Regions from separate parts of the Candidatus Agathobaculum pullicola genome, predicted to be linked through region 1. Evidence: predicted binding sites of a transcription regulator. Region 1 holds the regulator's gene; the other holds the start of a gene.

Evidence for each region. The regulator Rex, encoded in region 1, represses fermentation and respiration genes when NADH is low (regulators of the CRP and FNR family bind a similar motif). The targets are predictions, from matches to a motif close to ATTGTTAANNNNTTAACAAT.
Region 2: the regulator Rex is predicted to act here: its motif matches at 1,501-1,520, upstream of gap (type I glyceraldehyde-3-phosphate dehydrogenase).

Annotation. Positions count from the first base shown of each region.
Region 1 covers NZ_JBQKJP010000003.1:140,466-145,979, reverse strand. The annotation lists gene metA (homoserine O-acetyltransferase MetA) at 2-916, shown strand; gene ACTQ3V_RS02675 (redox-sensing transcriptional repressor Rex) at 956-1,594, opposite strand; gene ACTQ3V_RS02670 (isocitrate/isopropylmalate family dehydrogenase) at 1,634-2,791, opposite strand; gene ACTQ3V_RS02665 (aconitate hydratase) at 2,895-4,817, opposite strand; gene tsaD (tRNA (adenosine(37)-N6)-threonylcarbamoyltransferase complex transferase subunit TsaD) at 5,032-5,514, opposite strand, start outside.
Region 2 covers NZ_JBQKJP010000048.1:7,944-13,457, forward strand. The annotation lists gene ACTQ3V_RS13240 (S-layer homology domain-containing protein) at 1-214, shown strand, start outside; gene ACTQ3V_RS13245 (sensor histidine kinase) at 276-1,355, opposite strand; gene gap (type I glyceraldehyde-3-phosphate dehydrogenase) at 1,609-2,637, shown strand; gene ACTQ3V_RS13255 (DUF5808 domain-containing protein) at 2,727-2,939, shown strand; gene uraA (uracil permease) at 3,117-4,394, opposite strand; gene ACTQ3V_RS13265 (patatin-like phospholipase family protein) at 4,471-5,313, opposite strand; gene rnr (ribonuclease R) at 5,345-5,514, opposite strand, start outside.

The DNA.
Region 1 (5,514 bases):
CTTGCCAATCAAAATAGCCGACAGTCTGCCTGCGCGTGCGGTACTGGAAAGCGAAAACATCTTTGTCATGACCGAGCATCGTGCTACCACGCAGGATATTCGACCGCTTCGCATCGCATTACTCAATTTGATGCCCTTAAAAATCATTACGGAAACACAGATTTTACGTTGCTTATCCAATACCCCCATTCAAATTGAGGTAGATTTAATTCAAACTAAGACCTATCACTCAAAAAATACGCCCGAGGATCATCTGCTCACTTTCTACAAAACTTTTGATGATATTCGCGATCAAAAATACGACGGTTTCATCATTACCGGTGCTCCGGTAGAGAATATGCCGTTTGAGGATGTGGAATATTGGAATGAGCTGGTCGAGATCATGGATTGGAGCAAGACCCATGTTCACTCTACCCTACATATCTGCTGGGGTGCGCAGGCCGGTTTGTATCACCATTATGGTATTCCCAAATATCCGCTTCCGAGCAAGATGTCCGGTATTTTTCGTCACCATATGCTTTTCCCCAAGGAACCGCTGCTGCGCGGCTTTGATGATATATTTTTCGCCCCTCATTCGCGCTATACCGAAGTGCGCACCGAGGATATTCTCCAAAATGATCGGCTGCGGTTGCTGGCTGAATCCAACGAAGCCGGTGTATATATCGTAGAAGCAATGAACGGCCGTCAGATCTTCGTGCTCGGCCACGGGGAATACGACTCTGATACGCTCAAGAACGAATATGAGCGAGACTTAGCCAAGGGTTTGAACCCTACTATTCCGGTTCACTACTTCCGCAACGACGATCCGGATGACGAAATTCTTGTCACTTGGAAAGCGCATGCGCATTTGTTCTATACTAACTGGGTTAACTACTACGTCTATCAGACCACGCCATATTTTCTTGATAAAATATGAATTCACAAAAAAGAAACGGCCCGCAGGCCGTTTCTTTTTTTATTCGTCTGTCGAACTGACCAGATGGCACAGCGTCATTAAGCTATCAGACAGATGGACGTTTTCCACCGGAACGCCCAGACCGCCCAGATGTAGATCCTCTCCTGTAAAATTCCACAGGCCGCGAATCCCCTGATCAACCAGTTCCCGCGCAATCTCAGGCGCTTTGCCCCGCGGAATTGTGAGAACCGCCACATCCGGCTTGTGTTTGGCCAGAAATTCCTGCATGGTATCGCTGCTGCGTACCTCATAACCGCCGAACCTCTTCCCTGTCAGTTCCGGATTCGCGTCAAATGCACACAGCAGTTGGAATCCACTTGCCCCGAAATCAAAGTTGTTGAGCAGCGCGCGGCCCAAGTTGCCCGCACCCAGCAAAATTGCCGTACGTCCAGCACGCAAGCCAAGAATGGTGCCCAATTCCTCCATCAGCTTGTCAATATTATAACCGTAGCCCTGTTGACCGAAGCCTCCAAAGCAGTTAAAATCCTGCCGGATCTGCGACGCTGTCAACCCCATGCGCTCAGCCAGCGCACGCGAAGAGATGCGCTGCACGCCTTCAGCCTTCAGTTCACAGATATTCCGGTAATAGCGTGGCAGCCGCTGAATGACCGCTTTGGAAACCTCTTGCTTACGTTCCACAGGCTCTCTCCTTCTTTCTTCATTGGGATGGTACAGTGCTTACAGTTGCGCGATAGTATCCAGCATGTAATCCGTAAATTCCTGCGCAGTCGCACCGGTATCACGACCGGTAACAACCACTTTTTTTTCCTCAAACATGCAGATATCCAATGCACGGTCGAGTTTTTTCGCCAACTCGATTTCGCCGATGTGCTCAAGCAGCATCACCGATGCGCGCAGCACGGACGACGGATCGGCGTATTTTGCACGGCCTTCCTGCACCATACGCGGCGCAGAGCCGTGAATCGCCTCGAACATCGCATAACGCTTACCAATATTAGCCGAGCCGGCGGTGCCCACGCCGCCCTGAATCTCTGCCGCCTCGTCGGTGATGATATCGCCGTACAGGTTGGGCAGCACCACAACCTTGAAGTCACGGCGACGCTTGTCGTCGAGCAGCTTTGCGGTCATGATGTCAATGTACCAGTCATCAAATTCGACTTCCGGATATTCCTTCGCCACCTTCTGGCAGGTGTCAAGGAACTTACCATCGGTCGTCTTGATGATATTCGCCTTGGTCACACAGGAGACGCGATTCTTGCCGGTCTTGCGTGCATAGTCAAACGCCAGACGCGCAATGCGCTCGCAGCCCTGTGAGGTGGCGACAGTAAAGTCGATGAACAAATCATCATCAATCTGCATGCCCTGCGAGCCGACAGCATAGCCGCCCTCGGTATTCTCGCGATAGAATGTCCAGTCGATGCCAAGCTCGGGAACCTTGACCGGGCGCACATTGGCAAACAGGTCAAGCGCCTTGCGCATCGCCACATTTGCGGACTCGACGTTCGGCCACGGGTCGCCCTTACGCGGCGTTGTGGTCGGCCCCTTTAAGATAACGTGGCACTGCTTGAGCTCTTCCATCACGTCGGGCGGAATGGCGCAGCCAAGCTCCGCGCGGCGCTCAATGGTCAGGCCGTCGATGACGCGAAACTCCACCTTGCCTGCCTTGACCTTGTCGGCCAGCAGCGTCTCAAGCGCGTGCTGCGCCATGCCGGTAATCATCGGGCCGATGCCGTCGCCGCCGCACACACCGATGATGAGCTTATCAAGCCCCGAATAATCAATAAAGTCGTCCTGCGCCTTCATATCTGCAATGCGCTTGCGCTGGCTCTCGACGACCGCTTCAAACTTCTCCAAAATGGACTGGTCGATAGACATGGAAATGTCCTCCTATTGAATTGATATTATTTTAACAAAAATTCTATGTCCTGTCAAGAAAGCAGGTCAGAGAGAGCCGTGCGGCCCCCTCTGACACAAGCATTTACTTTACATTCTGGCGGGCATAATTGAGCGTGCCGCCCGCAAGCAGCGCGCCGCGCTGGCGGTCGGACACATCGCAGTCCGCCTTGAAGGTTTTTCCGCCGCAGACAATAGTGACCTGCTGGCCATTTTTCACTTCTTCCAGCACATTCGGCAGCGAAATCTCGTCCAACAGGCTGATTTCGTCATAATCTGCCGGGTTTACAAAGGTCAACGGCAGAATGCCGGAGTTGACCAGATTGGCCTTGTGGATGCGCGCAAACGACTTGCACAGCACCGCTTTAACGCCCAGATACAGCGGAACAAGCGCCGCGTGCTCACGCGAAGAGCCCTGACCGTAGTTTGCGCCGCCGACAATGATACCGCCGCCCTGCTCCTTGCAGCGCGCCGGGAACTCCGGGTCGACGTTGATAAAGCAATAGTTAGAATAATACGGCACATTTGAGCGGTACGGCAGCAGTTTTGCGCCCGCAGGCAGGATGTGATCGGTCGTGATATTGTCCTCGGTCTTAAGTACCACCTTGCCCGTGTAGCTCGCCTCCAGCGCTTTACCCAGCGGGAAGGGCTTGATATTGGGGCCGCGCACGACCTCCACCTCGTCCGGATTTTCGGCGGGCTTGACAATCAGATTGTCGTTGATCGTAAAGTGCTCGGGCATCTGGATTTCCGGCATCTCGCCCAATGTGCGCGGGTCGGTCAGTACGCCCGCCAGCGCGCTTGCCGCCGCAACTTCGGGGGACACCAGATAAATCTGCGCGTCCTGCGTGCCCGAACGGCCTTCAAAGTTACGGTTGAACGTACGCAGGCTGACACCCGCGGACTCGGGGCTTTGTCCCATGCCGATGCACGGGCCGCAGGCACACTCGAGAATACGTGCGCCCGCAGAAATGATGTCCGCCAACGCGCCATTCTGCGCCAGCATGTCGAACACCTGCTTAGAGCCCGGGCTGATGGTCAGCGAAACATCCGGATGCACGGTCTTTCCCTTCAAAATGGCCGCGACCTTCATCATATCGTAGTAAGAAGAGTTGGTGCACGAACCGATGCAGCATTGGTTGATTTTGATTGCCCCGATTTCAGACACCGGCTTTACGTTGTCCGGCATGTGCGGCATCGCAGCCAGCGGCTCGAGCGCGGACAAATCGACGGTATACTCCTCGTCGTAAACCGCATCCGGGTCGGAGGACAATTCCACCCATACGTCACCGCGGCCTTGCGCCTCGAGGAACTTTTTCGTCTCCTCGTCGGACGGGAAAATCGAGGTTGTCGCGCCAAGTTCTGCGCCCATGTTGGTGATGGTCGCGCGCTCAGGTACGGACAAGGTCTTGACACCCTCGCCTGCGTACTCGACAATCTTGCCGACACCGCCCTTGACGGTCATCTGGCGCAGCACGTCCAGAATGACGTCCTTGGCCGACACCCACGGGGACAGCTTGCCCGTCAAATTGACGCGCACCATCTTGGGCATCGGGATGTAGTAGGCGCCGCCGCCCATTGCGACCGCAACGTCCAAACCGCCCGCGCCAAACGCCAGCATACCGATGCCGCCGCCGGTGGGGGTGTGGCTGTCCGAGCCGATCAGCGTCTTGCCCGGTGCACCGAAACGCTCCAGATGTACCTGATGGCAAATGCCATTGCCCGCCTTGGAATAATAAATGCCATGTTTTTTTGCAACCGAGCCGATATATTTGTGGTCGTCCGCGTTTTCAAAGCCGGATTGCAGGGTATTATGGTCAATATAAGCGACCGACCGCTCGGTCTTGACCTGATCAACGCCCATTGCTTCGAATTGCAGATAGGCCATCGTACCGGTCGCATCCTGCGTCAGCGTTTGGTCGATCTTCAGGCCGATTTCCTGCCCCTGCACCATCTCGCCGTCCACCAGATGCGCCTTGAGTATCTTTTGCGCAATTGTCATACCCATTTGTGTTTTTCCTTCGCTCCTTTATGTCCCACACGCAGCGCTTTTTTGCGCACGCCGCGCCCCACCGCTGCACGGTAGGTGGTTGCGGCTTCCACAGCCTTCTCCACGGCGCGCAAAACGCACCGTGCCCTAAAACAAAACAGAAGTGGCCTTTGCAGTGCAAAAACCACTTCTATTTTACAGCATTCCCACTCTTTTGAAAAGACCTTTTCGCCTATCGCTTTTCACAAATATTCTCACCGATCTCCGCGGTGGCGAAAGCATTTTGCAGGGTTGTACCTGTGTTCCCTGCAAGATACTCAAAATACGCCTGACTGCCAATCATCGCGGCATTATCCCCGCAGAGACGCAGCGGCGGCAGGTAGAGCTGCGTATGCGTGCGTTTTGCCATGTCGCTGAGCGCCGCACGCAGGAAGGAATTTGCCGCCACACCGCCCGCGCACACCACGCGCCGTGCGTGCGTTTGCTGCACCGCCTGCTCAAGCCGCGGCACAAGCGTGCGCACAACCGCCGCGCAGAACGAGGCCGCCAAATCGTTTTTGTCGATCTCCTCGCCCTTCTGCTCGGCGTTATGCGCCAGATTGATGACTGCCGTCTTGAGTCCCGAGAAGGAAAAGTCGAGCGGCGCGTCCTTGATATGCGAATCCGGCAGCTTGTAGCGTGTCGGGTCGCCCTCCTGCGCGAGTTTGTCAATTTT
Region 2 (5,514 bases), on a different contig from region 1:
TGTGACGGGATTTGCAAACTGGTATGAGGCCGAGGCCGAGATGCAGGCATTCACCGATTACAATACAATCAGCGCATGGGCGCGTGCGAGCGTTACCGCATGCCTTGCGGACAATTTACTGCATGGCAACGCAGACGGCACCTTTGCGCCGCAGGCGCAGGTGACTCGCGCAGAGCTGGCGCAGATTCTGTATAACTTCTCTCAGAAGGCATAAAACCGATATGGTAAAGCAAAACGACCGCTATGTTTTAGTACATAGCGGCCGTTTTGCTGCGTTATCCAAAGATGGAAAACTCAACCTCTTCCAAAGGATACCCGTCTTCGAGGATCATAGGAGCGTACAAGTTGTGGTCGGCAAGCGTCTCGGGAAGATGTGCGATTGTGAAATGCAGCTGGCTGCCGCCGCCTTCGCGTGGAGACAGCAGCAGGCTGCCGCCGTGCAGCTGTGCGATGCGCTGGATGAGCGATAAGCCCAGTCCGGGCGGCGTACCCTGCCGTGCGAGCGCAAGGTATTCATCGAGCGGGACGGGCATCTGCCAGCCGGACAGCAGCGCTTCAAAGCGCGTAGCGTCAAGCCCCGGCCCACGGTCGGCTACCGTAATGGTGTAAAAGGCGCCGTCATCATATAGGCTCAGGGAAATATCGCCGTCCGGCGGCGTGACATGCAGGGCATTGGAAAGCAGGTTGTACAATGCCGTGCGGATGAGCTGCGGCTCTATCAGCGCAATGCAGCTATCGTCCGCATGCACCGTGATGGGTGCGGCGGTGCTGGGAACATATGAGGATGCCTGCTCCGCAGCGCTGCGGCATAGCTCGGCCAAATCATCATGGCGCAGCCGCAGCTGCTCGGTCAGCGGCGGATCGTGCAGAAAGTCCGAGTGCATGAGAAGGCGGTGCAGGCGCATGCACTGGCGACGCAAATGCGCGGCGAGTGTGGGATCGTCTACTTGCGCTGCGTCCGCAAGCAGCGTTCCCAGATACTGTGTACCCTTGGCGTGCAGCACGCGAAGCGTGCCATCGTAGGAGGCGCGGTCATCACGCACAAAGGCCAGCAATGCGCCGTCACGGTGCGGCAGGATCTCCAGACGATATTCCAGACCGTCCAGCTCTTCGTATACTGTATGCGGTATGTGTGCAGCGATGCAATCGCGCAAAGCCGCCGCTGCTTGTTCGCTGAGCAGCTGATCAATACGCTCGAGCGGGTGCAGCCCGGTCAGGCGAGCGGCGATTTCATTGCTGTTTTCTATATGGAGCGAGGAAGAAACCGTGACAACTGCTGCGTCGCGCAGACCGGTGCGGGCGAGCAGTTCGCGCAGGGTTTTCCCGTCAATCTGTGAAAAGAACGTATCCGCCATCTTTATCCTCCAAAATATTTTTTGTTTCTCTTTTCATGAGTATAAGGCCGCACGGGGACTGAAATACTATATTTTGTGGGATGTGCTTATTATACCACCAGACGGGAATGCTTTGCAAAGAAAATTGTACAAAAAGCCCAGTCATAATGACAAAAATTTCACAAATATTACACCTTGCGGCAGACGACCCGTTTAGTGTATAATAAAACCATCGACAGAGACTCATTAAAAACATTTTAGGAGGATACTGCAAATGGCTATCAAAGTTGGTATCAATGGCTTTGGCCGTATCGGCCGTATGGTTTTCCGCGCTGGTCTGAAGAACCCGAACATTGAGTTCGTAGCGGTAAACGATCCGTTCATGACTCCGGACTACATGGCATACATGCTCAAGTATGACACCATGCACGGTCGCTATGACGGCACCATCGAGTTTGACGACAACTCCATCACTGTAGACGGCAAGAAGGTTCAGTTCTTTGCTGAGATGGATCCCAAGAATATTCCGTGGGGCAAGGCTGGCGCAGACTACGTTGTTGAGTCCACCGGCGTTTTCCTGACCAAGGAGAAGGCTCAGGCACACATCGACGGCGGCGCTAAGAAGGTTATTATGTCCGCTCCGTCCAAGGATGACACCCCGATGTTCGTTATGGGCGTTAACCAGGACGCTTACACCAAGGATATGACCTTTGTGTCCAACGCTTCCTGCACCACCAACTGCCTGGCTCCGATTGCTAAGGTTCTGGACGAAGCATTCGGCATCACCGAAGGCCTGATGACCACCGTTCACTCCGCTACCGGCACCCAGAAGGTTGTTGACGGTCCGTCCAAGAAGGACTGGCGCGGCGGCCGTGCGGCTTGCGGCAACATCATTCCGTCCTCCACTGGCGCTGCGAAGGCAGTAGGCAAGGTTTACCCGAAGCTGAACGGCAAGCTGACCGGTATGTCCATGCGTGTTCCGACTCTGGACGTTTCCGTTGTTGACCTGACCTGCAACCTCGCTAAGCCGGCTAAGTACGAGGACATCTGCGCTGCGATGAAGAAGGCTTCCGAGACTCCGCTGTCTGAGGGCGGCCTGCAGGGCGTTTTGGGCTACACCGACGAGGACGTTGTTTCCTCCGACTTCCTGGGCGACGCTCGCACCTCTATCTTCGACGCCAAGGCTGGCATTCAGCTGACCGACACCTTCGTGAAGGTTGTTTCTTGGTACGACAACGAGTGGGGCTACTCCAACAAGCTGCTGATGCTCATCGAGCACATGGCTGAGGTTGACAACAAGTAAGTTATCCTCTCTAAACTGCAAAGCACCCTTTCCACCGGAAAGGGTGCTTTTTTGTTTGACATATGATATACTCACAGCAGGAAACAGAGGTGGTTCGCATCAAACGGAAATACAGCCAAGAGGAAGTCGAAGCGCGTTTGCACGGCAGGTTTTACTGCAACACAGACGACAAAAATCTCTTTGTGCGCCGCAGCGTTTGGGGCGGGTGGACAATGAATATCGGCAATCCATGGGCGTGGTGCGCCGTGGGCGCAATCGCACTGGCGGTTTGCACGGCAGTATATTGGCTGATAACAATATAAATAACAAAATCCGAGGACATGTGCCTCGGATTTTGCAAACGACTTAGCGGCTTTGGGCCTCGTCCGGGGGTATCAAAAGCGGTTTGCCCGTAGACCTTTGACCTCTTCTGCTGCTGTGCGACATTCAAATGAGAGCAAACTGGAACCGCTTTTGCAGATAGGGGGTGGATGCCCCTGTCACTGGTCGTTGGACCACTTCAGCTTATCGAATACGTAGAACAGCAGGCTCATCAACATGCCAACGATGGCGGCCAGCGTCATGCCGGATAGCGACACATTGCCAAGCGACAACGTCACGCCCGAAAGACCGGTGACAAAGATGACCGATGTCAGTGCCATGTTGCGGTTTTTGCCATAATCGACGTGGTTATCCACCAGAATACGCAGACCGGAGGTACCGATCATGCCGTACAGCAGGAAGGAGATACCGCCGATGACCGGGCCGGGAATGGTCTGGATGAGCGCTGCCAGCGGGCCGACAAACGAGCAGATGATGCTCAGCACAGCCGCGCCGCCGATGACGCGCACCGAATATACCTTGGTGATGGCCATTACGCCGATGTTTTCGCCGTAGGTGGTGGTCGGCACCGAGCCGATAAAGCCCGAAATCATGGTCGAAAAGTTGTCCGCGAACAGCGAGCGATGCAGGCCGGGGTCTTTTAGCAGGTCACGACCGATGACCTTGCTGGTGACCAGCTGATGGCCGATGTGCTCGTTGGCAATGACCAGAATAACCGGCAGGATGATCAGGATGGCTTCCAAATCAAACTTCGGGGTCTGGAAATTCGGCAGCTGAAACAACGGCTGATGGATGGCGGCAGCAATGCCGTCCCAGATGACATGTTCTCCCGAAACATATTCGGTGATGAGTCCGGCGACATAGCCGCAGATAATGGCAATCAGAATCGGGATAACCGACAAAAACTTGCGGAACAGCACGCTGCCGAGCACCGCAACGGCAAGCGTTACACAGAAAGTAATCACAGTCGAGGTCGTCACGCCGTCTCCGACGATCTTGCCCGTGGATGCGGCGGAGCCGGCCAGTTCCAGGCCGATAAGCGCCACAACCGGCCCCATTGCCGCAGGCGGGAGCACCACGTCAATCCATTTGGTGCCGCATTTATAAATGATTGCCGCAAGGATACAGCCGCACAGACCGACCACCACAAAGCCGCCCAGTGCATACTGGTAGCCCCAGTTCTGAATGACGATGGTGGCCGGCGCGATGAATGCGAACGACGAGCCGAGATAGGCGGGCGCCTTGCCCTTGGTGATGAAGATGAATAGCAGTGTGCCGATACCGTTCATAAACAGCACGATAGCCGGGCTGATGCCGAACATAAACGGCACCAGCACGGACGCGCCGAACATGGCGAACATGTGCTGGATAGACAGCGGTACGAGCAGGCGCGGCGGCACCTTTTCCTCCACCTGAATGATTCGATTGGTTTGCATGTTACTCTTTTATCCCCTTTTTGTTATTTCGGCAGTGCGCCGATGTGTATAAAAAGCGCGCGAAGCGCGTTTTTTCTCAGCAAAACAGGCGCCGGATATCATCCATGCGCGCGCATGCCATATTATACCCCATTTCGTAGCCCCATTCCAGCTTTTTCACATCTTTTTCAAAGCTCTCTAAATGGTCGGTGGGCTGAAGCAGAACGGTGTTCTGCGGCTGTTTTTCCGCCAGCTGATGGCAGAAGCACACGGTTTCGTTGTAGCGTTTGGGGCGCGTGAGCATCGTGCGGGTCAGTGCGGGATACTTGCGTCGGAAGGCGCGCGCGGCAAGCTGAGTGCGGTGCGTCATTTCCTTGCGGTAGTCGAGCGGCTGGGTGAGCACAATCAGATTTTTTTCGTTGCCGTCGTGCAGGCTTTTGACAATCGGAATCGGGTCGGCCAGACCGCCGTCATAATAGGTCTCGTCGCCGATGACGACCGGCGGGAAATAAATCGGGATGGCGCAGGTTGCGCGCAGCATGGTGCTGGCGCGGTCAAGCTGCATGCCGTCAAGGTATTCCGCCTGACCGGTGTGCACGTTGGTCACACCGACGCGGATGCGGCCCGCATAACGGTGGTAGGTGTCCCAGTCAAACGGAATCAGCTCGTTCGGAATGGTGGAGAACACAAACTCCACCCCGAAAATCGAGTGGTCGCGCCGCAGATTGCGCGCACCCAAATAGCGTTTGTCATTGCGGTACTGCCGCAGTACCTCCAGATTGCGTCCGCGCTGGCGGGACAGATAGGACACGGCATAGGTGATGCCGGCGGAAACGCCGATGACATAGTCGAACATCAAATCGTTGTCGAGCAGCGCGTCCATCACGCCGCACGAAAATACCGGGCGGAACGTGCCGCCTTCCAGAACAAGTCCTGGCATGCTTCCTCATAACCTTTCTGCTTGGGATGATTTACCGACGCTTGCGCGTGGGCGGTTTGCTCTTGCGACCGCGTCCTTTGCCGCGGCTCTGACGGCGGCGCTGCGCGCGGTTGCCGGGTGCGGGCGCAAACGCGGGAGGCGGCGCGTCCTCGGTTGGGTCGGACATGGGCAGCGCGCCTTCGGCGGGCGCAAAGTCAATTT